DNA from 3 places in the Ensifer sp. VA4 genome. Region 3 is predicted to be linked to each of the others. Evidence: riboswitches for the same ligand, from Rfam matches in the RefSeq annotation. Region 3 holds a riboswitch; each other region holds the start of a gene.

Region 1 (10,064 bases), on a different contig from region 3:
CAAGAGGTCGAGGGTCTCGATGTCGAGGTCGTTGGTCGGCTCGTCGAGGATCAAGAGGTTCGTCGCCCGCGCCAGGATACGCGCCAGCATCAGCCTTGCCCGCTCGCCGCCGGAGAGTTCGCGGATCGGGGTGCGCGCCTGCTCCGGCTGGAACAGGAAGTCCTTCATGTAACCGGTGACGTGGCGCTGCTCGCCATTGACCAGCAGGTTATCGCCGCGGCCGTCCGTCAGGTAGTGTGCCAGCGTCTCATCCAGATTGAGGTCTTCGCGCCTCTGGTCGAGCGTCGCCATTTCGAGATTGGTACCGAGCTTGACCGTGCCGCTGTCCGGTTCGATCTGCCCGGTCAAAATCTTCAGAAGCGTCGTCTTGCCGGCACCATTCGGGCCAACGAGACCGATGCGGTCGCCGCGATGCACGCGGATCGAGAAGGGTGCAACGATGGTGCGCTCGCCATAGGCCTTGCTGATCTTCTCGGCCTCGATCACCAGCTTGCCGGATTCCTTGGCATCGGCAACCGTCGCCTGCACTGTCCCCTGCGGTCCCTTGTGGCCACGATAGGCCGCTCGCATGGTCTGCAGTTCGCCGAGACGGCGCATGTTGCGCTTGCGCCGCGCGGTCACGCCGTAACGCAGCCAGTGCTCCTCGCGTTCGATCGCCTTGCCGAGCTTGTGCTGCTCCAGCTCTTCCGCTTCCAGCACCTCGTCACGCCAGGCTTCGAAATGCGCAAAGCCGCGGTCGAGCCGGCGCGACTGGCCACGATCGAGCCAGACGGTTGCGGTCGAAACCTTCTCCAGGAAGCGCCGGTCGTGCGAGATCAGCACCAGTGCCGAGCGGCTGCGGGTAAGCTCGTCTTCCAGCCATTCGATCGTCGGCAGGTCGAGATGGTTGGTCGGCTCGTCAAGCAGCAGGATATCGGGCTCTGGCGCCATGACGCGGGCGAGCGCCGCCCGGCGCGCCTCGCCGCCGGAGAGCCGCTTCGGGTCTTCTTCGCCGGTCAGTCCCAGATGCTGCAACAGATAGGCGACGCGATAGGGGTCGTCGCTCGGCCCGAGCCCCGCCTCGGCATAGGCCTGCACCGTGTCGTACCCGTCGAAATCCGGCGCCTGGTGCAGATAGCGAATGGTCGCCGAGGGATGGCGGAACACTTCGCCCGACTGCGCTTCCGCAAGACCCGCGGCAATCTTCATCAGCGTTGACTTGCCCGAGCCGTTGCGCCCGACCAGGCAGATCCGGTCGCCCGGCTCCACTTGCAGGTTGGCGCCGGCCAGAAGCGGCGTGCCGCCGAAGGTGAGGAAGATGTCGTCGAGTTTCAGAATGGGGGGCGCCAAGGCTCAGGCTCCGGTAAGATCATAGGGGCGGGCAAGCACGATGGCGCGGCCGCTCTTGAGGCTGAAGCGAAGGGGACCCTCCGCAACATTGGAAACGGTTCGGGACGAGCCGAACGGCAGGGTGAAATCGTCGAGCGGGTAACGCGCATTGACGATCGAAAGACCGGCGAGCTCGGTCAACCCCAGGACCGAAAAGAGGCAACCCTTCGGCAGGTCGAGCTCGAGCGTACCGGCAAGCAGCGGATAGGCCTCTTCCTCGCCGGAGGTCATCAGCACCGAAAGCCCGCGCTCGGCAAGGGCGACCGCCTGCAACAGGTGCAGGAAGGCATGGTCGCTGCGGGTGCCGCCAAGCGCACCGGCAAAGATCAAGCTGTCGGCACCACGCGACAGGGCAGCCTCGACGGCGATCTCGCCATCCGTGGCCGCCTTTGCCGCCGGATAGGCCTCGCGCGGAACGGAGGCGAATTCGGAAAGCAGGGTGTCTTCAGTCGAATCGAAATCACCGACCCAGACATCCGGGACGATGCCGAGCAGACGGGCGTGCCGCATGCCGCCGTCAGCCGCGACGAAGCGGCTTCCGCCGAGCTGGCGTGTCAGCCGGTCGGTGCTTGTGAGCGCACCGCCAAGCAGAATGGTGAAGGTCGATCGAGCCATGGCAAAGCCCATAGCGCAAAGGACCGCGGAAGGAAAACGAAGAAAGCTGCAAGACGGTCGGATCTCAAGATTTTGCGAGAGCCGTCAATGGCCTTCCGGCACCGGATCGGGAGACAGCATGCCGGCATAGACGCCGGGCGTCGAATCCGGAATCTCGATAGCGCCGGCCACACGCTCATAGAACCTCGCCGGGCCGACCCCGCCGATGACCGCATAACCGTAGCCAGCCTCGCGCATCGCCGTCAGGCTTTCGATCAGCAGCGCCTCGCCGATGCCCTGCCCGCGCATGCCTTCGTCGACGCCGGTCGGGCCGAAGAAACCGAGCGCGGTCACGTCGTAGCAGGCGAAACCGACGATCTTCTCGTCATGCACCGCGATATGAATGCGCGTCGGGGTCGAGGAAAAGGCCGCTTCCGCCTCGCCCGCCCAGCCGGCGCCGAAAGTCCTCTCGATCCAGGAGACGATCAGGCGGCGCTCGGGCGCCATGGCGCGGCGAATGCGGATGCCCGGGCCAAGCTTCGACTGGGGCTGCGCCGGCAAGGCATATAGTCGAACGAGCATATCTGGCATGGCATTTCCTCCTCGCAGCTCTCTGCAGCTTTTGTCTTAGCGCGGCTGCCGGCTTACGCAAGCGCGGACGCCATGCCCGGAGCCGCACCAGTCTCGGCTTGCACCAAACACGCTTGCCATGGAACCAACGTGGCGGTAAATCTCTTGGCGCTCTAACGGGGTGCCTTCCGACCGCATGACGGCCGAAGGCTGAGAGGCGTGAAACGCCAACCCGCGGAACCTGATCCGGCTCATACCGGCGGAGGGATTAGACGCGATCGCACCGATACGCCCTTTTCCCGTGCAACAACGAACATTGGGAGAGGTGCTTCGCATGTCCAATTCATCACAGCTCAAAATGATTAGCCGGCTAAAGCAATTCCAGCAAAAGTGCGACGCGGTTTTGCGTCCGGAATTGCGCAAAAGTAAGAAGCTGGAGCGCTTCCGCGCTCTAGCTCTGGCTGCCGCGGCAAGCCTTGTTTTCGCTGGTTATGCAACGGCTGCCGACAAGACGCTGACGGTCTATACCTATGAGAGCTTCATCACCGAATGGGGCCCCGGCGCCAAGGTGGCGGAAGCCTTCGAAAAGACGTGCGAGTGCAAGGTCAACTATGTCGGCGTTGCCGATGGCGTCGAATTGCTTACCCGCCTGAAGCTCGAAGGCGAAGCTTCGAAGGCCGACATCGTGCTCGGTCTCGACACCAACCTCGTGGCGGAAGCCAAGGCAACCGGCTTCTTCGCGCCGCACGGGGTCGACGCCAAGGACCTCAAGGTCCCGGGCGACTTCTCCGACGATACCTTCCTGCCCTATGACTACGGCCACTTCGCCGTCGTCTATGACACCGAAACGCTGAAGACGCCGCCGAAGAGCCTCAAGGAACTGGTGGAAGGCGACGCGTCGCAGAAGATCGTCATCGAGGACCCGCGCACCTCGACGCCCGGCCTCGGTCTGCTGCTCTGGGTCAAGGCCGTCTATGGTGATGAGGCGGGTGCCGCCTGGGCAAAGCTCAAGGATCGCGTCCTGACGGTCACCCCCGGCTGGTCGGAAGCCTATGGCCTCTTCACCAAGGGCGAAGCGCCGATGGTGCTCTCCTATACCACCTCGCCCGCCTACCACATGGTTGCTGAGAACACCGACCGCTACCAGGCGGCCGCTTTCTCCGAAGGCCACTACATCCAGATCGAAGTCGCCGGCATGACCAAGAATGCCAAGGAGCCGGAACTGGCTAAGCAGTTCTTGAGCTTCATGACCGGGCCGGAGTTCCAGTCGATCATCCCGACGACCAACTGGATGATGCCGGTTGGCGCCACCAGCGCGCCGCTGCCGGATGCTTTCAACAAGCTGGTCACTCCGGAAAAGACCTTGCTGCTGCCGTCGGAAGAGGTCGCGAAGAACCGCAAGGCCTGGATCGACGAGTGGCTTGCCGCGATGAGCAAGAACTGAGGCCGGATTGTTCGCGCTTCGCGAAAACCGCATGACGGTTGCCGCCGGGGCATTTTGCCTCGGCGCCTTCCTGCTCTTCGTCGGCCTGGCGATCGCCGCCTTGCTCGCTGAGACCGGCGGCGCGGGCGAGGGCCCCCTGTTCGACGCCTATATCTGGCGCGTCACCCGCTTCACGCTGCTGCAGGCAAGCCTTTCCACGCTGCTATCGGTGCTCTTCGCGATACCGGTGGCGCGGGCGCTGGCGCGGCGGCCGCAGTTTTTCGGCCGCATCTGGCTCTTGCGGCTGATGGCGCTGCCGCTCGGTCTGCCCGTTCTCGTCGGCGCGCTTGGACTCATCGAAATCTGGGGACGCCAAGGGTTCCTCAATGCGGGCCTGCGCTGGCTTGGTCTTGAGCGGCCGGTCAGCATCTACGGCCTGTTCGGCATCCTGCTCGCCCATGTCTTCTTCAACATGCCGCTTGCGGCGCGCCTGTTCCTGGCCGGTCTCGAGCGCATTCCCGCCGAATACTGGCGCAGCGCCGCCAATCTCGGCATGGCGTCCCACGCGCTTTTCCGCTTCATCGAATGGCCTGTTGTTCGCGGCCTGCTGCCGGGTGCGGCCGGCCTCGTCTTCATGCTCTGCGCCACCAGCTTCACGCTCGTGCTGACGCTTGGCGGCGGGCCGGCGGCCAGCACGATCGAGGTCGCGATCTACCAGGCGCTGCGCTTCGATTTCGATCCGCCGCGCGCCATCGCGCTGTCCGGCTTGCAGATCGCCATGACCGGCGTCCTGCTTTTCATTCTCAGACGTCTGGCAACGGAGCCGGAGGAGGGCATGACCGGTGGCCGCACGGTTCGCCGCTTCGATGGCGCGGCACCCGTAGCGCGTCTCAACGATGGCGCCTGGATCGTCCTGGCATTGCTCTTCCTCATCGCCCCCCTGGTTGCGGTGGTCGTCTCCGGGCTGCAGGCCGATCTCCTCAAGCTCGCCCGGGACCCGAACGTGCACCGGGCGCTGATGACGAGTGCTGCGATCGCGCTTGCCTCGGCATTCGCCTCCGTTTCCATGGCGGCCGTCATGATCCGCGCCGCGGCAACAATGACCGCGCCCCGGCATGCCGGAAAGCTGGCGCACGGCTTTGCCGGTATGATCGGCGCCAGCACCTCGCTCATCCTGCTGGTGCCGCCGGTCGTGCTCAGCGCCGGCTGGTTCCTGCTCCTCCGCCCCTTCGGTGATGTCGCGCGCTTTGCGCCTGTCATTGTCGTGGCGATCAATGCCCTGATGGCGCTCCCCTTCGTCCACCGTATCCTGGCGCCGGCTATGGCGACGCACACGGCGCGCTCTGAACGGCTGGTGGCAAGCCTCGGCATCCGCGGCTTTCATCGCCTGCGATGGATCGACTTTCCCGCCCTTCGCAAACCGTTGCTGATGGCGCTCTCCTTCGCCATGGCGCTGTCGCTCGGCGATCTCGGTGCCGTCGCGCTCTTCGGTTCGCAGGACATGGTGACGCTTCCCTGGCTGCTCTATAGCCGTATGGGCAGCTACCGCACGGCCGATGCGGCCGGCCTCGCCCTCTTCCTCGGGCTTCTCTGCCTGATCTTCACCATCCTCGGCACGGCGGACGACGTCCGCCGGCCGGAAAGACGCAAAGCATGACCGAGCCCACCGCTGCCATAGAACTGCGCAATGTCGAGGTTCGTTTCGAAGCGACCACGCTGCGCTTCGATTGCACGATCGCCGCCGGCGGAATCGTTGCCGTTGCCGGCGCCTCCGGGACCGGCAAGTCGACGCTCTTCCACCTCATTGCAGGTTTTGAGGATGCCGACTACGGCGAGATCCGTATCCTCGGTGAGAACGCTGGCAACCGGACACCTTCCGAGCGCCCGGTCTCGATGATCTTCCAAGACAACAATCTCTTCGCCCATCTCGATGTCGCGACCAATGTCGGCCTCGGCATCGATCCCGCACTTCGCCTGACGGACGAAGATCGGAAGAAGATCGAGGACGCGCTTCGCCGCGTTGGGCTTGAAGGCTTCGGACGACGACTGCCGTCCACGCTTTCCGGCGGGGAACGCCAGCGGGTCGCGCTCGCCCGCGCACTCGTGCGGCACCGCCCCCTCCTCCTGCTGGATGAACCTTTCGCTGCCCTCGATCCCGGGATGCGCAGCGGCATGCGCACGCTGCTTCGCGAGCTGCACGCGGAAGAAGGCAACACCATCTTGATGATCACACACCATCCCGAAGACGTGAAGGCTCTGGCCGATAGCGTGCTTTTTCTCGACCAGGGGCGTATCATTGCACACGATACGCTCGACCGCTTCCTGGAGCGGCGCGACGATGCGGCAATCGACCGTTTTCTTGGCAACGCGTGAAGGAGAGTGCAGTTTCGCCTCGCCCTCAGCCGATTGCCACAATTTGACCGCGACGCCATGCGACGCGCGAAATATCCGGCCGCGGGCGCGAATATTCGCGCATCCGTTGCCGTGATACCACGGGGCAACTATTTCTACCGAGACAAACTAGGCAGGTGGCGCTGAAATCAGATACAGCAAGACCAGGGCTGAACAGTCGCGGCGGAGCAATGCTGCCGGACTGAAAAAGTAGGACTTTCAACGCGGTCGTTCCGGAGCGACCGACGGGAAACGGGCTGAGGCATGGAGAGGCAGACAGTCACACACGACCGGTTCCCGCCGAAGCGCGGACGGCCGCGTGCACGCGCCGTGGTTGCACTGCTCGCGACCATGCTTCTCTCCGCATGCCAGTCGGTGATCGAGCAATCCTACGAGCCGACCGTTTCGCCTTCGTCCAATCCGCAGATTGTCGACGAGGTCCAGAAAAACGACCCGCGCGCCAAAATGGGCGCGCGCGAACATCCGCGCATCGTTGCAAGCTATGGCGGCGAATACAAGGACGCGAAGACCGAACGGCTGGTCGCCCGCATCGCCGGAGCGCTGACCGCCGTCTCGGAAAACCCGCAGCAGTCCTACCGCATCACCATTCTGAATTCGCCGGCAATCAACGCCTTTGCGCTGCCGGGCGGCTATCTCTACGTCACCCGCGGCCTGCTCGCCCTTGCCAACGATGCCTCCGAGGTGGCAGCCGTCCTGTCGCACGAGATGGCGCACGTCACCGCCAACCACGGTATCGAACGCCAACAGCGCGAGGAAGCGGAAGTCATCGCCAGTCGCGTGGTCTCCGAAGTGCTGTCGTCCGATCTTGCCGGCAAGCAGGCGCTCGCCCGCGGCAAGCTTCGGCTTGCGGCCTTTTCGCGCAACCAGGAACTCCAGGCGGACGTGATCGGCGTGCGCATGCTCGGCGAAGCCGGCTACGACCCCTATGCCGCGGCACGTTTCCTCGATTCGATGGCGGCCTATAGCCGCTTCACCGCGGTCGACCCGGAATCCGACCAGAGCCTCGACTTCCTGTCGAGCCACCCGAACGCGCCGCAGCGTGTGGACCTTGCGCGCCGGCATGCCCGCGCCTTCGGCCCGGAAGGCACCAGCGGCGATCGCGGCCGCGACTACTACCTCGCCGGCATCGATGGCCTGCTCTACGGCGACAGCCCGCAGGAAGGCTATGTCCGCGGCCAGACCTTCCTGCACGGCCAGCTCGGCATCCGCTTCGACGTGCCGACCGGCTTCCAGATCGACAACAAGGCGGAAGCGGTTCTTGCCACCGGCCCGGGCGACATCGCCGTGCGCTTCGACGGCGTGGCGGACACGGGCGGCCGCAGCCTGACCAACTATATCGCCAGCGGCTGGGTCACCGGCCTGCAGCCCGACACGATCAGGCCGATCAATGTCAACGGCCTCGATGCCGCGACCGCGCGCGCCTCCGCCGATCGCTGGGACTTCGACGTCACCGTCATCCGCATCGACAACCGCATCTACCGCTTCCTGACCGCCGTTCCGAAGGGGTCGAGCGCACTCGAGCCGACCGCGAACCAATTGCGCAGCTCGTTCCGCCGCATGACGCCGGTCGAGGCCCAGTCGCTGAAGCCGCTGCGCATCCGGGTCGTGACGGTAAGGCCCGGCGAGACGATCGCGACGCTCTCCGCCCGCATGATGGGCACGGATCGCAAACTCGACCTGTTCCGGGTGATCAACGCAATGCAGGTCACCTCGACGGTGAAGCCGGGCGACAAGGTGAAAATCGTTTCCGAGTAAGCGACGGCGCCTCACCGCAGGCGGGTTCGCACGCGCTTGTGCTGCGGAAGGCTCAGGCGTTCGCTGTTACAGCGCCGCGCGCCTTATCAGACGCGCAAAGGTCGCTGCAGGACTTTGACTGGCTGCATGTCTTCGTCCTTCAATCAAGGTCGAATTAAGGAGACAGGCAGTAAGTCGGACTTCGATATGCGAGCGAATGCGTAGTGCCTCGGACTGGGTCCAAGCCACTACGCGGTGCCTGTGCTGGCTGCCAAAGCATGTCGCGCAAATAACGACATGCGAAATCTCAGAGACTTAAAGCGCGGGGAGCGAAGCTGAAAGGTCGCGACGCGCTTCAGTGAATGCCCGCGGTCAGGGCCGGCGCTTTGGTCGCAAGCGCCACCCTCAGCTTTTCGAGCGCCCGGGTTTCGATCTGCCGCACCCGTTCCTTGGAAATGCCGAGATCGAGGCCAAGCTCTTCGAGCGTCGCACCATCCTCCGACAGCCGTCGTGCACGGATGATGCGCATTTCCCTCTCCGTCAAGGCACCGAGCGCATCGCGAAGCCACACACGGGCGCGTTCTCCGTCGATCATGTCGCTGACCTGTTCGTCGGGGAGCGGCGCATCGCTGGCCAGGAAATCCAGTCGCTCGCCGCCATCGGAATCGGCGCCGCCGACGGGGGCCTGCAAGGAGGTGTCGCTGCCGGATAGCCGCGCATCCATGGTCTGCACATCGGCGATGCTGACGCCAAGCGCCGCGGCGATTTCCTCATGCATAGCCTGCGATGTAAGCTGCCTGTCGCCCTGGGCAAGACGCGCGCGCAAGCGCCGCAGGTTGAAGAACAGCGCCTTCTGCGCCGAACTCGTGCCGCCGCGGACGATCGACCAATTGCGTAGGACGTAATCCTGCATCGATGCCCGGATCCACCAGGTCGCATAGGTCGAGAACCTGACCTCACGGCTGGGTTCGAAGCGGGCGGCCGCTTCCAGGAGGCCGATATGGCCCTCCTGGACCAGGTCGCCCATCGGCAGGCCGAAATTGCGGAATTTCGCTGCCATCGAGATCACCAACCGCATGTGGGACATGGCGATCTTGTTGCGGGCTTCCTGATCATGGTCGTTCCGCCAGGCCTGGGCCAGCGCGTGCTCCTCGTCGCGCTCGAGATAGGGGGCCTCCATTGCGATCTTGATCATCCGCCGGTCTGCAGTGAGAGTCTTCATCGATCACTCCGTGACTGGCGCCCGGGCGCCATTGCGTGTGAAGTCCAAAAGGCCGGACGGATGAGGCGTCCGGCAGCAGGGGCGTCCAGATCACGATTATTTGGACCGGATCGATCCACATCATCGTAATCGATTCCAATAAGCCAGAGCGGGATGCGGGCGAAAACCGCTCGCACTTTTCCTCATCCCGCTCCAGAGCGCCGTGCGTTCAGGTCAACGCATTAAGGTCGCTCCAGCACTTTGTTTCTAGAGCATCTTTTCCGCTTCCAGTGATGCCACTCGAAGCGGGATGCTCCGGAGCCGCGACGTCGAAACTTGAAGAAACGACGCGGCGCCCTAACTTCGAAGTCACGAACCTGAACGGTGATGGATCACAGAACCAAGATCGCCCGGCGCGAAAGCGGCGCATTCCTGCCGGCTAATCTAAATGCGCGTCAGCGCGAAAGGTTCCATTCGGTCAAAGAAAAAGCCCGGCGCGACGACCGGGCTTTTTGCGAGGTACTGATGCGGGCGAAATGCGCTTACGCAGCTTCGTCCTGGGTATCGTCTTCTTCGATAGCCTTGCCGCGCTTCGGGCCCTTGCTGAGGTTGGCCTCGACGAGGCGCACGGCTTCGGTCTCCGACATCTTGTTCACGGCAGCGATTTCGCGCGCCATGCGGTCAAGGGCAGCCTCATAGAGCTGGCGTTCGGAATAGGACTGTTCCGGCTGGTTTTCGGCGCGATAAAGATCGCGGACGACT
Region 2 (10,064 bases), on a different contig from region 3:
GAGTATTGGGGGCGGCAGGTCAGCGTGACGATAGACCGATCCAGCGGCTTGATGACGTTGCGCGTGAAGGCGTTTTCTGCGGATGAGAGCTTCAGATTAGCAGCGGAAATAATTGTACGTTCAGAACGGATGGTCAACAAGCTGACCGGTCGGAACCAAAACAATGCGCTCGCCGAAGCGAGTGCCGAGCTGGAGCGTTCAAAGTCTACGTTGGTCGGAGCAGTTGTTGCTATGCGAGATGCCCGAAACGCGGCAGGAATAATTGATGCTGACACAAGCGCAAAAGCCCAATCGGAGATCCTTACTGCCCTTAGCCTCGAAGAGGCGAAGGTCAATGTTCAGATAGCCACCCTCACCAAGGGATCTGCTGAGGCCGGCCCCCAACTTACAGCGCTGAGGGCTAAATCTGCGTCGCTTCGGGAGGAAATTGATAGATATCAAAAAAGCCTTGCCAGCGAAGAATTCCCGCAGGGCGGTGGTGCAGGAGATTCGCTAGCCGATCGCACAGCAGTTCTAGCTCAGACTGCGTTGGAGCTTAAGATCGCGCAGTCAGATTACGCACGCGCTTCAACCGCCTATGAGCTTGCCCGCATGAATAATGAGAGACAAAGGTCTTATCTTCTTACCTACGTCCAGCCGAGGAAAGCGGAGGAAGCACTCTATCCAAAGCGTTTTTTGATGTCGGTCTCAATCTGTATGGTGGCATTTTTGGCGTGGGCGATCGCCGCTGGCGTTGGCCTCTTGGTGCGCGATCACACGGCGTGAGTGGGTGGAGTATGTATTTTCACATTGATCAGGATACTGGTGCATACATCAGCGGCTGGGTGATATGCGACAATCCTGGGGACACACCTGAGATATTAGTTAAGGTTCCTGGGCGAAAAGAGTTCGTTCTGACCGCAAACGTTTTTAGACCCGACCTACGCGATTTAGGTATGCATAGTACAGGTCAAGCCGGGTTTGTGGTCGATGAAAGACATGTGCCCCAGCTGCATGAACTCAACGACATCACTCTGATCGAATCAGAGACCGGCATAACGATATATAGGCGGTTTAACGCTAGCGATCATATCGAGCGAAAAGTTCTACTTGTCGATTCCAGCGCATTCCCGCAAATCGCGCTTGTTAGGCAACTTATGTCGTTCTTCACTCAATCGTATCCAGTATTAGAAAGGCTATCTCTCGAAACAATCACTGGGCTTCTTTCTTTAACAAACATCAGATCGGTATTCCTTTCCGGCTCGATGAATTGGATTCGCCACGGTGAAATCGCCAGGAATAACGGATTTGTGACCGCGGCGCTGCTTAGGGAGCCTTTCGCAGAACTGGCGGAAAAGCTGATATTTTTAGCCCACGCGACGAGACAGCCAGAGTCTGTTCGTGCCAGCCCGACAATCGCGAGGTTTGCTGACCTATTGCCGTATCTTGAGGAGATAAATTTTCGTGACTCTAGATCAATACTCTCCGCTTTACGCAGAATCCCTAATGAGGGGCGGAAGAAGCTGCAATCGCCAATGACAATGTTGTTCGGAACCGCGCCTGATGAGCGTGTTCAACGTCGCAATGTCAGTGTCGCACTCGACAACTTAGCCAAATTTAACGTTGTCGGCTTGCGGAGCCACTTTGACTTGTTTTGCGGAATGTTAAACGAGTATGTCGAGGCGCCAATCGCGTCGGGAACCGAGCTTAGTGGGTTTCCTGAAGCTGAAGAGCTCGCTGAGAGATTGAGGAACATCGGGATTGCTTCGGATTTGCTCGACGAGGACATCGCGCTTTACTCATTTGCAGTAGAGGCGATCGAGGCAAATTTGCAGAAATCGGAAAGCCATGGCAAGTGAGTAGCGGCGCATCTAAATGACGTTACAGATACCGAGAGACGAACCGAATAGCGTTCCCGCGAACGAAGGCCACGCAAGTAGGGGAACTGTGCGACGAAGTGAGTATTTCCGTTCGTTGAAGACACTTCCGCCAATTGTGAGAAGCTCGTTTCGATTTATTAAGACGAGTGCAGTTGATCAACGAACAGGTGCGAACCAACTTTTAATAAAAAGCTTCCTTTTGATGGTCGCGATGCCAGCGATCTTAACACTAGCTTACTATGGTCTGGTAGCCTCTGATATCTATGTTGCCGAAGCGAAGCTGAGTGTGCGAGAGGCATACGAGCCTAGCTATCAAGATTCGTTGGACGGCAGCAGTTCGGTTACATCCATAATTGGTAAGATCGGGATCGGAGGAGGAGCCGTAACATCGCAAGACTCGATGATCATCTTAGATTATTTGAAGAGTCGATCCGTGATCATTGATATTGGCGGTAAAGCGAAACTTAGGGAGATGTTTGGTAAGGCTAGCATTGACTGGTTCTCCCGATTGGACGCAGATGAGGATCTGGAGTCCATCTGGGCGTATTGGAAAAAGCACGTAATTACCTATGTGGACTCAACATCCAATATTCTGACGCTAAAAGTTCGGGGATACACGCCGGACGACGCATTTTGGTTGGCGAAGGAACTGACGAAGCAGAGTGAGGCTCTAATCAACACGATATCTCGACGAAATAGGAAGGACGCGCTTGATATTGCAGCGGGAGAAGTCGACCGTGCAATGGCCGAGTTGGCAGCGGCGAGAGCAGACATTCTGAGTTTTCAAAGACGGACCAACACGATTGATCCTCAAGACACAGCGAAGCAAATTCTCTCCTTAATTGCCGAACTTACAGTTAAAAAGATAGAGCTAGAAGGAGAGCTGAAAGCTCTTCAGTTATCAGGCGCAGCTAATAAGCCCGGAGAAAAGTACCGAAGAACTAACTTGGCTGCAATCGACAAGCAACTAGATGATTTACAAAAGTCTCTGACTAGCAAAGATTCAAGTGCGCTGTCCGATCACCTGAAAGACTACGAGTTGTTGAGATTGAAGGAGAAATTTGCGGAGCAACTGTACACAGCTGCTAGAAACAGTCTGGAAGAGGCTAGGCGAAAGTTGACGAACCAGCAGCTGTATGTCGTTGTAATTGTGCCCCCGCTCATCCCGGACTCTTCTATATATCCGAAACCTCTTCAAGAAGCTGCGGTTACCTTTCTCGCCTTGTTAGTTTTCTGGGCGATAGCTTGCTTGTTAGTTGCTACCGTCAGAGACAGCACAGTGTGAATTCAAGCCGAGAATATACGGCGCCTTTTATGGCGAGTATGCTGCACCATCTCCACGGCGATCGGCGAGATGACGGCCGGCTTCTTGCCCTGCGCTCGTCGGCGCGCGTTCGCTTCGACGTCGGCCGTCGCGTAGAAGGGCCGCCGCGCATGCACCCAGCAGGCTGCTTCTGTTATCGGGCCGGACCGTCGATCCGGAAGATAGAGCTTGGTGTAGCGTAAGCGTCCGGGGAGCGGATTTTGCTGAACGAGCCAGTTAGGCGATGTTCTGGCATTAGAACCAGCATTAGTGCTGACACTAATTCCAGATCTGAGAGGTTGGCATGGCTCGCATGGAGATCATTTCCGGCGTTGAGCGTAGGCGGCGATGGTCGAAAGAAACTAAGCTGAAGATATTGGCGGAAGCTGACCAGCCTGGCGTCCGCATTGGTGATGTAGCTCGCCGCCATGACATCTATCCCCCCTCCGAATATGAAAATCTACGTTTTCCCTGATAACATCGGCCTCGTTTCTGACCAACAATGTCATGATTAGTTTCATTTTTGCCCCACTATCTTTGCCCCAAATATATTAGAATTATTGAACTATCAATCTGAAGCTATGGGAACAAGTCGTTAGCTCGCGGAGGCGAAGTCGAGGCGAAGTTGCTAAACATTGGACAGTTACGCAAAAGCCGCCTCCCATGTCCGTGTCGCTGCTTGCCGCTTACCGGGAATCTCGCGCCGTCTGGATGGCGCCGATAACCGACGCAATGAAACATATCGTCGGACGCTCATCAATGAAGTGGCCGCCGATCGTGATGGTCGAACCCCTGGGCTCGTCTTCGTGATTCATTGGATCGGGCCCCACACCGAACTGCGCTGCCGAAGCTGTGCCGGGCCAAAGAAACGCGACGCCTGAAGACATTGTCGATACTGTGCGACAGCTCGATTATTGCCAATGATGAAAGTGAGTGCCGGTGACCGGGAACGGCACCGGCACCGGCATCGGTAAACACGGGAGCGGGTCAATCGCTCAGGTCATTTCGCAAGAATCCGGTCTTCAATTCCCAGTGACGGGGTCGGGTCGCGGCTTAATCTGGCCAGTGAGGCGATGTTGCTCGGAATCACGCCAAAGACGCGGCATGTGGCGGCCGAGGCCGGGAAATTGGGGGCACTCATCCGCTAGGCCCCAGAGATCTTCAGCCGTTAAAACTCGCGACACACGCATATCTGTTCCTCCGTCGCGCGGCAGAGACCTCAAGACCCCCACAGGATCGTATCCAGATCAGCAAAATCGGTGTTACGAAATAACGCCGATACAATGCGTGCTGCCTGGGTTGCGGCACACGGGATCTGGCTAAAATGCCCGCGTATCACCCGATCGCCAGACTGGAGAGCGCCGAGCGGCTTCGAGATCGACCATAGAGTTCGTCCGATCCACTTTTGAACTGGTATAGAGTTCAAACCAGAAGATGAGGGCGGCGCCGGTGCCCCGCCTTTCCAAGCCAAGGGCCTAGATTAGAGACAACGACGTGAGAGAAACTCTCGCTGAACGTCGAGCGGCTTCGCGGCAGCGCCGCCGACCATATTTGTCCCAGCTGTGGGCATTGGTTGGGAACACGATGACATAATGTTGATCGCCAATAATTGACATTACCTCCCACGCTCCCCTAGCATCCAATAATGCCGAGGGGCGCATCTGACGGTGCTGAGATGGCGGTGAGCCAGACCCTTGAACCTGAACCGGATCATACCGGCGTAGGAACGGCGGGGCCTCCATCGGCACATCAGCCGCGCCTGCGCCTTTCATCCGGATCTCCATCATTTGGTTTTGGAAAGATCGCTGATGCCTGCACGTAGTTTAGGATGTTGCGACGGAGAATTCCGGGAGCCGAGCCGGCCAGTAGCTACCCTCGATCATTCGGGTTCCTCGCTGGCAGCTGGAATGGGCGCGCGCCTTAGCACCCGGGTGCGAGCAGCCGTCCACATTGAGCGCACCACCTCTACCTGCCACGGAAGCTGGACATGACTGCTATCGCTGTCACTATTGCAGGATCGGATTCCGGTGGTGGTGCCGGTATCCAGGCGGATCTGAAGACGTTTTCGGCGCTCGGCGTCTATGGCGCCAGCGTGATTACTGCTGTCACGGCGCAGAACACCCGTGGGGTCACGGCCGTCGAGGATATCTCTCCGGCCGTCGTCACAGCTCAGATCGATGCGGTGTTTTCGGACCTCGCCGTTGGCGCGGTGAAGCTCGGCATGGTGTCCCGCCAGGAGACCATTACCGCGATCGTTTCCGGTTTGAAGAGGCACGGACAGATGGCCGTCATCGATCCCGTGATGGTCGCCACTTCAGGTGACGTATTGTTACGTCCGGATGCGATCGCGACGCTCAAGGAGGAGTTGCTGCCACTTGGGCTTATCGTGACGCCGAACCTGCCTGAAGCGGCGTTGTTGACAGGACGCGCGATTGCGCAGAACGAGACGGAGCTGGCGCGCCAGGCGGAGTTGCTCCTGAAGCTTGGTGCGCGCGCCGTGCTGATGAAAGGCGGGCATGCGAAGGGCGATGAAGCGGTGGATATCCTCTTTTGTGGCGACACCCTCTTGCGCCTGTCGCGCTCGCGGGTCGAGACAAGGAATGATCATGGCACCGGCTGCACACTGTCAGCCGCAATCGCGGCTGGTCTTGCCCGCCGGCAGACGCTTGAAGACGCGGTTGTAGCCGCCAAGACCTATCTGCACGAGGCGCTTGTTGCCGGAGCGGACTTGACGATCGGGCAGGGGCGGGGACCGGTCCATCACTTCCATCAGTGGTGGGGCCGAAGCGGCGATTAATCCCATTCCCGAAGCCGTGTGCCGGTTTCACCGTTCAAGTTCAGCTAAGAAAACCAAGTCATTCCATTGCGGATAAGCGATGGAATGACCTTCGAGGCGAGAAGTTCGTCGCTTGCGAGATGCGGACGCGCGACGGGGACGGCGCGCGCGTTTCGGTTCAGGCTACCGCAGCGCTGACGTGAGCCGGCTGCTCCGCCTTGAGCAGTTTCCGGTAGAGCGCGACATGTTCGCGGCCGCAGTCGACATGGCTCATCGGGCGCCTGAGGGTTGCCCGAAGATTGTCCCAGGATCGCGGTGTGCTCAGCACATCAAGCATCCGATCGGCAAGGTCTTGTGCGCTGCCGGCCCGGAAATGATAGCCGTCCAGGCGGTCGCGAACTTTCTCGGCCATGCCGCCGATATCCGAACACAGGATCGGTCGACCATGGTGCAGGGCTTCCTGAATGACGACCGGAGAATTCTCCCACCACACCGAGGGCATCACCACCCAGTCAACCGAACGCATCAGCCGCGGCATATCCTGGTTCTGGTAGGCACCATAGAAGCGGACGCGCCGGCCGGCGTCCTCGATCAGCTTCGCGACGCGCTCCTGATACCCGGTCGGCTGGCGTTCGAGGTTGCCGCCGAAGATCATCAGCGTGGAATCGTCACCCCAGATCTCCTCGGGCACGCGTGACACGGCGTCGATCAACACATGCACGCCTTTGAACGGGGTCATCTGCCCGAAATAGGCAAAGCGGTTGCGTCGTGCCGTCGGCGTTGGCAGTTCGCGTGCGGGGGTCTTTTCCCCCATGACGATGCCGTTTTCGATCACGAAGATCTTCTCGGCGGCGATGCCCCACTCGACATAGCGATTGGCGAGAAAGGCGCTCGGGGCGATGAAGGCGTCGGCAAGGTTCAGCATGCCCCGCACGAATTGCTCGCGGCGGACGAAGCGCGACACCGGGATTTCGGGGAAGCACGTGTGGCAGCTGATCGGCGAGGCGCCATTGCATAGCTGACCCGAGGGTCGCTTCACCATTTGTCCGTGGTTGTGACAGATCGGCAGATATTCGTGGAAGGTCACGACGATGCGCGCTTTTGGCAGAGCGTCACGCACCGCATAGAGCGCTTCCAGCCCAAAGCCCATGACATGGTGGAAGTGGACGATGTCCGGCTTGATGTCTCCCACGAAGCGCAAGAGGTCTCGGCGGATTGCGTCGGTATCGCCATTGGACAGGAAGAAATGATCAAAGTCCTCGGCATGGTAGAGCACCTCGTCCATCGCCAGGCGAAGGCTCATCAGCGCCGACGCGCCGTGGCGCGGCACGGGATGGCCGACACGGGCGAGGTAGATCGATTCGATGCCCGGCAGGCCGTTCAACGCCTTGTGCAATCCATGGGAGGCGATCTCGGCGCCGCCGAGCGAATGGGTCGGGTGGCCGTGCGAAACGACCAGCACGCGGAGTTTGTCACTCATGCCGAAACCTCATTGTGGGCCGTTCCTTCTGCTTCCACCGTCTGCATCCAGCGTCCACGGAACAGCGTCTGATCGACACGCTCCACGTACCTCGCCGTGGCTGGAGAAACGGCACCGGATGCCTCATCCGATCCGAGCATTTGCAAGGCGGGCAGCCAATAGGATTCGTAGCCCCTGCGGCTCAGCCCCAATGCAAGATCCAGCCCCTTGAGAGACGCGCCGAGATAGGTGGGCGAAACGCCGGTTTCATCGAGAAGTGCCGTGCGCGGCATGATGCAGCATTCGAGCGAGGCGGTCTGAACCCGCGTCAGCTTCAGGCGGTTCACGGCGCCGACCGGATAACCGGCATAGCGACTCGACTGAAGATGATCGGCACGGTCGAGCGAGGTGCTGCCGGCCCAGCGGATCGAATGATCCTCATAGGCAAGCGTCGGCGATATGATGCTTCCGCTCTTTGTCTCGTAGTTGGCAACGAGCGTCTGGTACCAACTGGGATTGGCGGGCGTCAGCGACGCTGACAGCAGGATGACGGTCTCATTGTCGATTGCCTGCGCCGCAGTCCGCGCCAGGTCGGTGGCGTCGCCCGAGCCATCGACGGACACCAGGCGCAGCGGCAAGCGATAAAATTCCGCATGCTGGCGAATACGGGCGGCGCGCCGGCGAAATTGCTCCGATTGAAGAACGAGCACGATCGGCGCCTGCCGCGTATGCGGATCGAGCGCCAGAAGACCCAACAGCGGGGCGAAATCCTCCTCGGCGTCTCCCACAGCGACAAGGATTGCCGCCCCCACGGCCTCACCGTACCGGCCTATGTCGATGACGGTTTCGACCGTTGGTGCGTCCGCGCGCGCAGCGCCAAGGAACGGGACGATCTGCCGATCGACGATATCGGGCAGGGCCCAGCTCGTCGGGTCGATGGCGTTCAGCAGCCGCAGCGCCGCATGTCTCGCCGATAGCCGCGTCGGGTGAAGCGGCATATAGGCGCGGCGGGAATCGCGCAGCGTCACTTCGAGGTGAAGCGGCGCTGCCGGATCGCCGACGAGGTCACCCGCGAAAGCGATGAAACCGTGCGAGCGGCGATGTCCGGATATTGCGCTCTTGAATTCCGGCCGGTCCGCGAAGGCATCTTCGACGTCCGGCCGTTCGGCGCGTGTCCATCTTCCATCAAGACGCGCCTCGGCGCGCCCCCGGCGCAGCCGAACGCTTTGCACATGATCGTCAGGGTCGAGCATCCAACCCGAGATCAGGAAGGTGCCTTCGTCGCCCTGGTAGAGCGCGTCGACGCCGAGCCGAACAGGAAGGGGGAGGCTTGAGATCGTTTCCGTGCCGTCGAAGCCGTTGGCCGCGTCGCGCAGGCGCAACAGCACCTGCGGCGCGCTTTGGCTCTGAAGCAGCATCGCACGAATATGTCCCGGCGTTTCGAGCGGCCCGGCTACGAGCTTGCGCTCGTGAACGGCCAGGTAGCGCCAGGCGCTGCGGCCGCGATAGAATATGCCCTGGATGTCGCGGGCGCGCGGCAGATCGCCCGCCGACAGCAGGCCAAGAAAGCCGACGGCGTCTTCCGGTGCGTCGTTGCGTGGGAAAACCGCAATGTTGCAATCGGCGACCGAGGTATTCTCGCCCCTGATGATGGCTCGGCAGACGCCGCCGGCCATGTCATACGCCCAGCCCTTGAGCGCGATCGCGTCGTCGTGGCTTTCGCCGAGCAGCTCGATATAGCCGTCTCTTGCGGTTCCCGCCTTGAGCAGGGGTGTGATTACCGCGAGCTTCCGCGGATCGAGCGGCGGCTTCATCAACACGTCCACCAAGCGGCCAAGCACGTGGACGACCTGCGGGCCGGCGAGCTCCTTCAGCATGGCGGCGACATCTCCGGTCGCCACGGTGCGCGGCGCAACGATGTAGCGTTTGCCGCCACCATCCTTTCCGAAACGCAGCGTTGTCGGCATGCTGCTTTCGCGATCGACTGGGATAAGCGCCGCGAATCCATGGGTGGCGGATCCTTGCGATGCGGCAAGCCGCCAGCCGATGATGGAGGCGATCGCCTGGATCGTCGTGTCTTCGTCGATCTCCACCGGCAACTGATCTGCCAATGGGCCACCGGCGCCGATCACCAGCAACAGCGTGTCATCGATCTGGCACACCACGACCCGTCCGCTACGCATGATACGGGCAAGCGGTGCAGGGTTCGGCGAAAGGGAAAGCTCCGAATTGGGCATGAGGCGCCCCTTAAGTCCGCAGAAGAAGCGTCAAGATCGCACCTGCGGTAAAGCCCGCAAGTACGAAGAGCAGCAGGAATGCCGGCTTCAAGTCGCCGTTCGAGCGTTGCTTCAAGGCATTGAGGTTCTTTTCCATGCCGGCGACGACGCCATCAAGGCGCATCAGGTGTACGTCGAGATCGGTCAATCGCTGGGTGATTTCCGAGCGCAGGCTCGCAACATCTTCGCTAACTGCTGCGAGCCCCGCAGCTTCGCCTTCCTCGCCATCGCCGAGCTTCTGCCGGATGGCCGAGCGCTGAGAGACCTGGAGTTGACGTTGTGCCGCCATCAGCACATCGAGCTTGTCGAGCACCTTGGCGAGCGGAGCGGCAATCAACGCCTCGGCCGCCTGTTCGTCGGGCTTTGGAACGCGAAGCGGCAGTTCACCACC
Region 3 (10,064 bases):
CGCTATGGCGCGAAGCGTCCGCGTTTCGTCGTCGTCGATCCGGCGCGGGCTGCCTGCCTTTACGAAAGCGCCAAGGCCGGACATCCCGTCAAGGTGGCGCATGGCGAACCGACGATCATGGCGATGCTCGAATGTTACGAGCCGTCGCTCGTTGCCTGGCGCATCCTGTCGCGCGCGGCCGATGCCTTCATGACCGTCGCCGAAGAGGATGCCGTTTCGGTCATGAACAGGCTGGCGCGCCCTGCCGGCGCCGACCCGGCGATCGTTTCCGGTGAAAGCGGTGGCGTTGGTCTGGCCGGGCTACTGGCGGTGGCCCGGGATCCGGCACTGCGCGAAGCGCTCGGATTGACGGCGCAGTCGCGCGTTTTCGTCATCAATACCGAGGGGGCGACGGACCCCGAGCGTTATGCCGCCCTGGTCGGATTGCCGCCCGAGGCGGTTGCGAACAACTCGAACGAAAGAGGGTGACCCATGGCGGAACTGGATTTTGATCAGCTTGTCGAGGAAATGAGGGCTTGGCGCCAGGACCTGCACGCGCATCCGGAGTTCGGTTTCGAGGAGCAGCGCACGTCATCCTTCGTCGCGGCGAAGCTTCGGGAGTTCGGGCTCGACGAGGTGGTGGAAGGCGTCGGTGGCACCGGCGTCGTTGGCCGGCTGAAGCGCGGCAACGGCAATCGCGCAATCGCGCTTCGCGCCGACATGGATGCACTCCGCATTCCGGAGCAGGGAGAGCTGTCCTATCGCTCGACCCGGCCCGGCACCATGCACGCCTGCGGCCATGACGGCCACACGGCGATGCTGCTGGGCGCTGCCAAGATGCTCGCCGAAGACGGCGGATTCGACGGAAGCGTGTGCTTCGTCTTCCAGCCGGCGGAGGAGTGGGGCAAGGGCGCGCTCGCGATGCTGAACGACGGCCTGATGGAACGCTTCCCCTTTGACGAGATCTACGGCCTGCACAACATGCCGGGGCTGCCGGTCGGCCGTTTCGAAACCCGCGCGGGCGCGATCATGTCGGCAGAGGACAACTTCGAGATCGTGCTGACCGGGGTTGGCGGACATGCGGCGCGACCGCATTGGGGCAACGAGACGCTTGTTGCCGCCTGCGCCACCGTCGTCAATCTGCAGACGATCGTCTCGCGCCGCCTGTCACCGACGGACATCGGCGTCGTTTCGGTGACGGAACTGCTGACGGACGGCACGCGCAATGCCTTGCCCGGCCACGCCCGGATCCTCGGTGATGCCCGCAGCTTCCGGCCGGAGGTCAGCGCGAAGATCGAGGCGGAGATGCGCGTGATCGCCAAGGGCACGGCGGACGCCTATGGCTGCGAAGTCGAGGTCAACTACACACGCGAGTTCGTGCCGCTCATCAACGATCCGGTGCTGACCGGACACGCCTTTGCCGCGGCGGATTCCGTGTTCGGCTCCGAGAACCTCGCAACGGCGGCCGAGCCGATGACCGGTTCGGAAGACTTCGCGCGCTTTCTTGAGCATGTGCCGGGCTGCTTCGTCTTCATCGGTAACGGTGAGGCGTCGGCGCCGCTGCACAATCCGCGTTACGACTTCAACGACGATGCCCTGATCTTCGGCGCGCGCTACCACGCCGAGATCGTCCGGCAGCGACTGGCGCCCGCGGACACCCGGCCCTGATCAGAAAACGGCATGAAAGCAGGACAAGGATGCCATTGTATTCCATCGACGCCGCGCGCCTGACCGGGCGCATTCGCGAGCTTGGCGAAATCGGTCGCGATCCTCAGGGCCAATTGACGCGACTGGCCGGGTCCGACAACGACAGGGCGGGCCGCGACCGCCTCGTCGCCTGGATAAAGGCTGCGGGGCTCGACGTCGTGATCGACCGGATCGGCAACATCTTCGGCGTCTGGCGCGACGCGAGCAGTGCTGACGCAGAACCCATCATGCTTGGCTCGCATATCGACACGGTCATCAATGCCGGCATCTATGACGGCTGCTATGGCGTGCTTGCCGCGCTGGAAGTGATTGAGACCTTGACGGAGCGTGGCGTGACGCCGGCCCGGCCGATCGTCGTGGCAGCCTTCACCAATGAGGAAGGTGTGCGTTTTGCACCCGATATGCTCGGCTCACTCGTCTATGCCGGGGGCCTTTCTGTCGAGACCGCACTGGCAACCGTCGGCACCGATGGTTCGGTGCTGAGCGACGAACTGGAGCGGATCGGCTATGCCGGCGCTGTCGAGCCGGGGTTTCTCAAGCCCCATGCCTATGTCGAGCTCCATATCGAGCAGGGGCCGGTGCTGGAGCGGGAGGGGATGGCGATCGGCGCAGTCGAGAACCTGCAGGGCATTTCCTGGCAGCGGGTCACCATCGACGGTGTGGCAAATCACGCCGGCACCACCCCGATGGCGATGCGCCGGGACGCCGGACTTGCCGCCGCCCGTGTCGGCCTGTTCCTGCGTGAGTGGATCGATCGCTCGAATGCGCCGAGCGTGGCGACGATCGGCACCATGCGCTTCGAACCGAACGCGATCAACGTCATCCCGTCACGCGCGGTCTTCGCCGTCGACCTGCGCGACCCGGACGAGGACCGTCTGCAGGCACTCGAAGCGGCGCTTTCGGATTTTCTCGCGCGTGTCGGCAGGGAGGAAGGCGTAGAGATTTCCGTCGAACGTCTGGCGCGGTTCCAGCCGGTCGCATTCGACCAACACATTGTCGCGGCGATTGAGGCATCGGCGAAGGCGCGCGACCTGAAGAGCCGGCGCATGACCTCCGGCGCCGGTCATGATGCGCAGATGATCGCACGCATCTCTCCAGCCGCAATGATCTTCGTGCCGAGCCGTGAGGGTATCAGCCACAATCCGCGGGAACACACTGAACCCGCCGACCTCGTCGCCGGCGCCAATGTACTGCTCGATGTGGTCGAACGGATGGTTGGCAGCGGCTGGAAAGGCCGTTAGGAACATACGCGGCGAGAAAGACGATGCTCTGTATCCATAGCGCCGACGCCGCACTCCGGCAGGTCGTGATCGGGATAGACATTTCTCGAATGCAAAGCCGTGACGCCAGTTGAGCTGGTTCTCGCGCGTCAGAACTCGTGCCTACACGGACATCCGGAGTCTGGTTTCGAGAAGTAGCGCAGGTCCCCTCCGTTGCGACGAAGTTGACCTGCCTTCAAGGCTCTCATTTCGTGTGAACGGTCTTCTGCCGGCCAGACGATTCAGGCTGGCTATGTTGGAAGCGCCTTTCCGGTGTCCGGCGGAAAAGGTTGAGGAAACTGCTGCCGCCGTACCATACGTTGCCGCTTGGTCCGTAATCCCGTGAGTCGCGCGAGGATGAGTGGCGCTCGCTATGACTATCGCTGTCGATGACGGCAGCACCTCCGCCGCCTGCGCCGGTACCACCGGGCACGCCGCCTACGCCGCTGCCGTCACCGGTGCCCCAATCGCCGCCACCCTCTGCGCCGTTGCTTCCGCCGCCCTCGACGTTTTCGCCACCTTGGTCGCTGCCATCAGCGCCATTTTCACTATTCCCGCTGCCGCCATCGGTGTCGTCCGCATGGGCGGCGGAAATCCAGGAAAAGCCCGCGGCAAGACTTCCGCTGTCGTTGAGGCGTGGCAGATCTCCAGCGAGTGCCGCGAAGCCGCCTATCGACAGGGCCGTCAGTCTCAGCAGGCGTGTCCTCACGTCATTCTCCTCGTAAGCGGCGTTTTTTCGTCGTCTTGCAAGAGCACCACAGCAGACGGCAGCTTGGCGTGAATGACGGGTTCGCTGGCGACGACTTTTGCGTGAGGCTTACATATCGTTCAACCGATACAGGGGCAAGCTAGTCGCCCACGGCCAGCATCCGCCTTGCTGTCGGAAGGGACTGCGAGGCGTCCCTCCCGACGTGTTGCGCGTTAACTCCCAGCTTCGACTTCGCCGACCGGCATATAGAGGTCGCCGCCTTCGCGATACTTGGCGGCCATCGCCTCCAGCCCTTCCTTCTGTGCTTCCGCCCGAATGTCGTGCGAGATCCGCATCGAGCAGAACTTCGGGCCGCACATGGAGCAGAAATGCGCCACCTTGTGCGCTTCCTTCGGCAGCGTCTCGTCGTGGAAGTTGCGGGCTGTCTCCGGGTCGAGCGACAGGTTGAACTGGTCTTCCCAGCGGAACTCGAAGCGGGCGCGTGACAGCGCGTCGTCGCGCACCTGCGCGGCGGGATGGCCCTTGGCGAGGTCGGCGGCGTGGGCGGCGATCTTGTAGGTGATGACGCCCACCTTGACGTCGTTGCGGTCCGGCAGGCCCAGATGCTCCTTCGGCGTGACGTAGCACAGCATGGCGGTGCCGAACCAGCCGATCATCGCGGCGCCGATGCCGGAGGTGATGTGGTCGTAGCCGGGAGCGATATCCGTCGTCAGCGGTCCGAGCGTGTAGAACGGCGCCTCGCCGCAGACGGCGAGCTGCTTGTCCATGTTTTCCTTGATCTTGTGCATCGGCACGTGACCGGGGCCTTCGATCATCACCTGACAATCCTTGGCCCAGGCGATCCTCGTGAGTTCGCCGAGCGTCTCCAGTTCGGCGAATTGCGCCGCGTCGTTGGCGTCGGCGATCGAGCCGGGGCGCAAGCCATCACCGAGCGAGAAGGAGACGTCATAGGCGCGGCAGATGTCGCAGATCTCCTCGAAATGCTCGTAGAGGAAGCTCTCCTTGTGATGATGCAGACACCACTTGGCCATGATCGAGCCGCCGCGCGAGACGATGCCGGTCACCCGGTCGACGGTGAGCGGAATGTAATGCAGCCGCACGCCGGCATGGATGGTGAAATAGTCGACGCCCTGTTCGGCCTGCTCGATCAGCGTGTCGCGGTAGACCTCCCAGGTCAGGTCCTCGGCGATGCCGTTGACCTTTTCCAGCGCCTGATAGAGCGGCACGGTACCGATCGGAACCGGCGAATTGCGGATGATCCATTCGCGGATGTTGTGGATGTTGCGGCCGGTCGAAAGGTCCATGACCGTGTCGGCGCCCCAGCGGGTCGCCCAGACCATCTTTTCGACCTCTTCGGCCATCGACGAGGTGACGGCGGAGTTGCCGATATTGGCGTTGATCTTCACCAGGAAGTTCCGGCCGATGATCATCGGCTCGGATTCCGGATGGTTGATGTTGGCGGGCAGGATCGCCCGGCCGCTGGCGATTTCCTGGCGCACGAATTCCGGTGTGACATGGTCGGGGATATGGGCGCCGAAGCTCTCGCCATCGCGCGCTTTCGCGCGCGCCGCATCGCGGCCGAGGTTTTCTCGGATCGCCACGAATTCCATTTCGGGCGTGATGATGCCGGCGCGGGCATAGGCAAGCTGGGTTACCGCCTTGCCGGCCACTGCCTTCAGCGGCGCATGCTGGAACGGGAAGGTCGGCGTCAGCCGGTCGCCGCTGGCAAAGCCGTTGTCCTCTGGCCGGACGGTGCGCCCCTCGTAGGTTTCCACATCGCCGCGGGCGACGATCCAGTTGCGGCGGAGCCGCGGCAACCCCTCCTCGATGCGGATTTCGGCATCGTCGGCGGTATAGGCGCCGGAGGAATCATAGACCGTGACCGGCGGTTCGCCCGAGGTCGGGTGCAGCGCGATCTCACGCATCGGCACGCGGAGATCCGGATGCAGGATGCCGGCCTTGTGAACTTTTCGGGATGCCGGAAGCGGACCTTGGGTGACCGAGAGGGCTGCGGGCTTTGTGGCAATATTCATGACGAGGCTCCAAGTTTGCGATTGGAGACCCAGTTCTGATGCCGGAAGGATGAAAGACGCGCCGCCAGGTGCTGAACGCACGGAATCCTGGCTTCGATATCTGCACCGTCCCTACGCCAGTATGAACTGGATCAGGTTCAACGGGTCACTGCGCCACAGCCGGCGAGCCGGCCATCCAGCAGAATCTCAGCCCCTTGCGGGACCCCCCTGGTGAATGCCCAAGAGATAGCCATCGAACGGCACGGGTCGTCAAGCGTTAATCCGCTTATCGATCCGATTGCGCGTACTGCGGGTATATCGAGTCTACCGTGGAACTCAGCGGTCGGCCTTCACCGATCCTCCACGCTCCGCATAGTCGGCGCGGTTGATGCCGTGGCGCTGGAGCTTGTCGTAAAAGGTCTTGCGCGGAATGCCGAGCGCTTCGATGGTCGCCTTGACGTCGCCGCGCTGGGCTCGGAGCGCCTCCTTCAGGATCTCCGCCTCGTAGCGTTCGAGCCGCTCCGGCAGCGCGAAACCGGACTGTTCGGCCGAGGCAACGGGCTGCCCCAACGGGCCTTCGACGCCGAGCGCGACGCGTTCGGCAAAATGCGAAAGCTCGCGCACATTGCCAGGCCAGTTGTGCGTCATCAGGTGCTGCTGCACGGTCGGTGAGATGACGGGCATGTCACGCTTGAAGCGCTCGACTGCCCGGGTCAGGAAGTGCGAGAAGAGCAGCGGGATGTCGTCACGGCGTTCGCGCAGCGGCGGGATCGACAACGTCACGACGTTCAATCGAAAGTAGAGATCTTCGCGAAAGTCACCGCGCTGCGCCGGGTCGCCGAGATCAATTTTTGCGGCGGCGATGACGCGGATATCGACGGGACGGACCTGATTGGTGCCGAGCGGCGTAATCTCGCGAGCTTCAAGAACACGCAGCATCTTGACCTGGGTCGCCGGCGGCATCGCCTCGATCTCGTCGAGGAACAGCGTGCCGCCGCTGGCGTGTTCGATGCGACCGACGCGCTTCTTCAAGGCGCCAGTGAAGGCACCCTGTTCGTGGCCGAAGAGTTCGCTTTCGATCACCGTTTCCGGCAGGGCGCCGCAGTTCAGCGCGACGAAGTTGCCGTTGCGGCGCCGGCTCCAATTGTGGAGCAGGGTGGCAACCACTTCCTTGCCGCTGCCGGTTTCGCCGGCGACGAGCACGTCGACATCCGTGTCGGCGATGTGCCGGATCGTCTGCCGCAGCCGCTCCATGACCGGTGTCTGGCCGATCAGCGGCAGGCTGTCGCCGGCCGTCTCCGCCGCCCTTTTCAACGCGCGGTTCTCCATGACGAGCCGGCGCTTTTCGAGCGCGCGCCGCACGCTCTGCACCAGCCGATCGACGGCAAAGGGCTTGGGAATGAAGTCATAGACGCCATCCTGCAATGCCTGCACCGCCATCGGGATATCGCCGTGGCCGGTGACCAGGATCACCGGCAGATCGGCATCGAAGGCGGCGATGCGGCGATGGAACGCCAGGCCATCGATGCCCGGCATGCGGATATCGCTGACGACGATGCCGTCGAAATTGGCGTCGAGCGTCTCCAGCGCTTCGGCGGCACTTGCAAGCGAGGTGACGGCAAGGCCGGCAAGCTCCAGCGTCTGCTTCATCGCCTTGCGCAGATCGTTGTCGTCGTCGATGAGGTAAACGGTCGGCTGCATCGCTCAGGCCCTTTTCAGGCGGACCGTGAAGACGGTGCCCCTGTCGCTGGTTTCGACTGATATCTCGCCGCCATAGTCGGCGACGATCTCCTTGGAGATGGCAAGACCGAGGCCGAGCCCTTCGTCCTTGGAGGTGTTGAACGGTGTGAACAGATCCTCGCGGATATGCTGCGGGATACCTGGGCCGTTGTCGGCAACGACAAGCAAAACGGTGCCGGGGGGGCCGTTCTCGCAACGCACGCGGATTTCGGCGTCGGTCCGATTGCCGAGCGCTTCGAGCGCGTTCTGCAGGAGATTGATCAGGACCTGTTCAAGACGGATACGGCTGCCGAACACGCTGAGCCCGTTTTCCGGCAGGTCGACGACGATCGCATCCATGCGGCCGGCAAAGCGGCTGCGAAGGAGCATCAGCGCACCTTCGACCACCTCGCGCATCGGTGTCGGCTCGGCCACGAAGCGGCCCTTGCGGGCGAAGCTGCGGAGCTCGTCGGTGATGGTGCCGACCCTTTCGGTGAGTTCCGCGATGCTCGCGAGGTTCTCCACCGCCGTTTCCTGCTGGCCGCGGTCGAGGAAGGTGCGGGCATTGTCGGCATAGGCGCGGATGGTGGCGACCGGCTGGTTGATCTCGTGGGCGACGCCGGCGGCCACCTGGCCGAGGATCGCCAGCCGGTTCGCCTGGACCAGCTCCTGCTGAACTGCCTGGAGTTTCTCGCCGGTGCGCCTGTGGTCGGCGATCTCCGTTTCCAGATGGTCGCGGGCAAGGCTCAAGTCACGGGTACGCTCCGCCACGCGGCGCTCCAGTTCGTCACGGGCGGCACGTTCCCTCGCGGAAACCAGCGCGAGCCTCTGGCGCCGGCGCAGGAGGAAGGCGGCAAGAGTGAGGAGCGGCACGATGATCGCCAGCGCGATCAGGCGCGCCTCGCGGGTCGCGGCAGCAAGCGCGCCGTCCAGCGGCGCCAGTTGCTCCAGCCGCCAGCTCGTCGTCGGAACCATGGTTTCGACGCGCAGGAACCGTCGCTCGCTGTCGCCGGGCAGCAGGGCGCGCAACTCGCTGGAACCGTCGCTGGTCGCTTCGACGTCCCGGAAGGGAAGGGGCAGTAGCGAGGCGTCGCCGAATTGCAGGCTGTCGCGGATGGCCGCGAGACGGTCTTGCGGGATGGTTCTGGTCGTCATGAAGCGCCAGGATGGAAAGCTGGTGATCAGCACGATGCCGCGCCGGTCGGTCACATAAACGGGTTTGCCGGAGGCGAGCCATTCCGCCTCGACGTCGTCGAATTCCAGCTTGGCGACGACGACGCCGATCGGGCCGTCGGGGCTGTCCACCCGCCGCGAAATGTAAAGGCCCGGCCGTTTGCTGACCGTACCCATGGCAAAATGCTCGGCCTTGCCGTCGCGCAGCGCCAGACGGAAATATTCGCGAAACGCGTAGTCGTTGCCGACGAAACTCGTCGGCTCCTGCCAATTGCTGGCGGCAAGCGCGACGCCGTCGGTGCCCATCACGTAGATGACGGCGGCATCGGTGTTGGCGGAGAGCGCCTCCAGCTTTTCGTTCAGTCGCTGCAGCGCCTGGCCGTCACCTGTTGAAAGTGCCGCCTTCACCTCGACGTCGTCGGCAAGCACCAGCGGCGTGGCGCGCTGGCGTTCGAGCACGGCGCGCAACAGCGAGGCCTTCAGATTGGCATCGATCCGACTTTGTGCGGCGACCGTTTCGAGCGCCTGTTTGCGCCCATATTCGCCCGCAACGAGAAGGCCGGCGACGACGAGTGCCAGAGCGAGGCCAGCGAACAACAGCCAGGCACGGCGCATGGGCTGATCGAGATCTTGCAGATCGACGAGGGCGGCGGAGGGTTTGGACATGGGTGGATTGTGCATTTATCCGCCCAGATTTCCAGATGGCTTGTGCGGAAATCCGCTCAAATGTTCGCGTGCTTGGGGCCGAACACACAAAACATTCCCATCGATTCAACGGCTTGGCTCCATCCGCAGAGAACTGGCACGTCTGTTGCAAATGGCATCCTCATGACAGCCCGAGCTGTCGCGCATCGGAAATTGACCCGGGAGGCCCGGCATGACGCCGGACTGGGTCCAGTGGAGGATCTCATGATTATCGACCAATCCGCGGAACCGCGCGGCAAGACACCTTTCTATCGGCATCTCTACGTCCAGGTTCTGGCGGCGATCGCGGCCGGCATTCTGCTCGGCCATTTCTATCCGTCGCTCGGCACCGAGCTGAAGCCGCTCGGTGACGCCTTCATCCGCCTCGTCAAGATGATCATCGCGCCGGTCATCTTCCTGACGGTTGCGACCGGCATTGCCGGCATGACCGATCTCGCCAAGGTCGGTCGCGTCGCCGGCAAGGCGATGATCTACTTCCTGACTTTCTCGACGCTGGCACTGGTCATTGGCCTGATCGTCGCCAATGTCGTCCAGCCCGGCTCCGGCATGCACATCGATCCCGCCTCGCTCGACGTCAAGGCCGTGACGACCTATGCGGAGAAGGCGCATGAGCAGACGATCACCGGCTTCCTGATGAACATCATCCCGACGACGCTGGTCGGTGCTTTTGCAGAAGGCGACATCCTGCAGGTGCTGTTCATCTCCGTTCTCTTCGGTCTCGCGCTGGCGATGGTCGGCAAGAAAGCCGAGCCGGTCGTCGACTTCCTGCATGCGCTGACGCTGCCGGTCTTCAAGCTCGTC

The links. Region 3 has a riboswitch for thiamine pyrophosphate ahead of thiC (phosphomethylpyrimidine synthase ThiC). Riboswitches for the same ligand answer to the same signal wherever they lie in the genome.
Region 1: it holds a riboswitch for thiamine pyrophosphate, as region 3 does, so the genes downstream of both, thiB (thiamine ABC transporter substrate binding subunit) here and thiC (phosphomethylpyrimidine synthase ThiC) in region 3, are expected to answer to the same signal.
Region 2: it holds a riboswitch for thiamine pyrophosphate, as region 3 does, so the genes downstream of both, thiD (bifunctional hydroxymethylpyrimidine kinase/phosphomethylpyrimidine kinase) here and thiC (phosphomethylpyrimidine synthase ThiC) in region 3, are expected to answer to the same signal.

What each region holds. Positions count from the first base shown of each region.
Region 1 is NZ_JBVQPO010000004.1:192,491-202,554, reverse strand. Features, by position in the region: gene AC0C6X_RS08085 (ABC-F family ATP-binding cassette domain-containing protein) at 1-1,329, opposite strand, end outside; gene AC0C6X_RS08080 (thiamine diphosphokinase) at 1,333-1,983, opposite strand; gene AC0C6X_RS08075 (GNAT family N-acetyltransferase) at 2,068-2,553, opposite strand; TPP riboswitch at 2,700-2,817, shown strand; gene thiB (thiamine ABC transporter substrate binding subunit) at 2,966-3,976, shown strand; gene thiP (thiamine/thiamine pyrophosphate ABC transporter permease ThiP) at 3,984-5,612, shown strand; gene thiQ (thiamine ABC transporter ATP-binding protein) at 5,609-6,328, shown strand; gene AC0C6X_RS08055 (M48 family metalloprotease) at 6,611-8,122, shown strand; gene AC0C6X_RS08050 (RNA polymerase factor sigma-32) at 8,457-9,323, opposite strand; gene AC0C6X_RS08045 (CarD family transcriptional regulator) at 9,845-10,064, opposite strand, start outside.
Region 2 is NZ_JBVQPO010000009.1:165,890-175,953, reverse strand. Features, by position in the region: gene AC0C6X_RS17345 (KpsE/RkpR family capsule polysaccharide export protein) at 1-765, shown strand, start outside; gene AC0C6X_RS17340 (hypothetical protein) at 777-1,838, shown strand; gene AC0C6X_RS17335 (KpsE/RkpR family capsule polysaccharide export protein) at 1,954-3,144, shown strand; partial or broken gene AC0C6X_RS17330 (IS66 family transposase) at 3,186-3,359, opposite strand; gene AC0C6X_RS17325 (transposase) at 3,467-3,637, shown strand; TPP riboswitch at 4,804-4,906, shown strand; gene thiD (bifunctional hydroxymethylpyrimidine kinase/phosphomethylpyrimidine kinase) at 5,150-5,959, shown strand; gene AC0C6X_RS17315 (glycosyltransferase family 4 protein) at 6,117-7,418, opposite strand; gene AC0C6X_RS17310 (hypothetical protein) at 7,415-9,634, opposite strand; gene AC0C6X_RS17305 (hypothetical protein) at 9,645-10,064, opposite strand, start outside.
Region 3 is NZ_JBVQPO010000011.1:121,408-131,471, reverse strand. Features, by position in the region: gene AC0C6X_RS20175 (diaminopropionate ammonia-lyase) at 1-468, shown strand, start outside; gene AC0C6X_RS20170 (M20 aminoacylase family protein) at 472-1,647, shown strand; gene AC0C6X_RS20165 (allantoate amidohydrolase) at 1,677-2,927, shown strand; gene AC0C6X_RS20160 (hypothetical protein) at 3,151-3,654, opposite strand; gene thiC (phosphomethylpyrimidine synthase ThiC) at 3,867-5,687, opposite strand; TPP riboswitch at 5,778-5,906, opposite strand; gene AC0C6X_RS20150 (sigma-54-dependent transcriptional regulator) at 6,003-7,367, opposite strand; gene AC0C6X_RS20145 (ATP-binding protein) at 7,371-9,239, opposite strand; gene AC0C6X_RS20140 (dicarboxylate/amino acid:cation symporter) at 9,468-10,064, shown strand, end outside.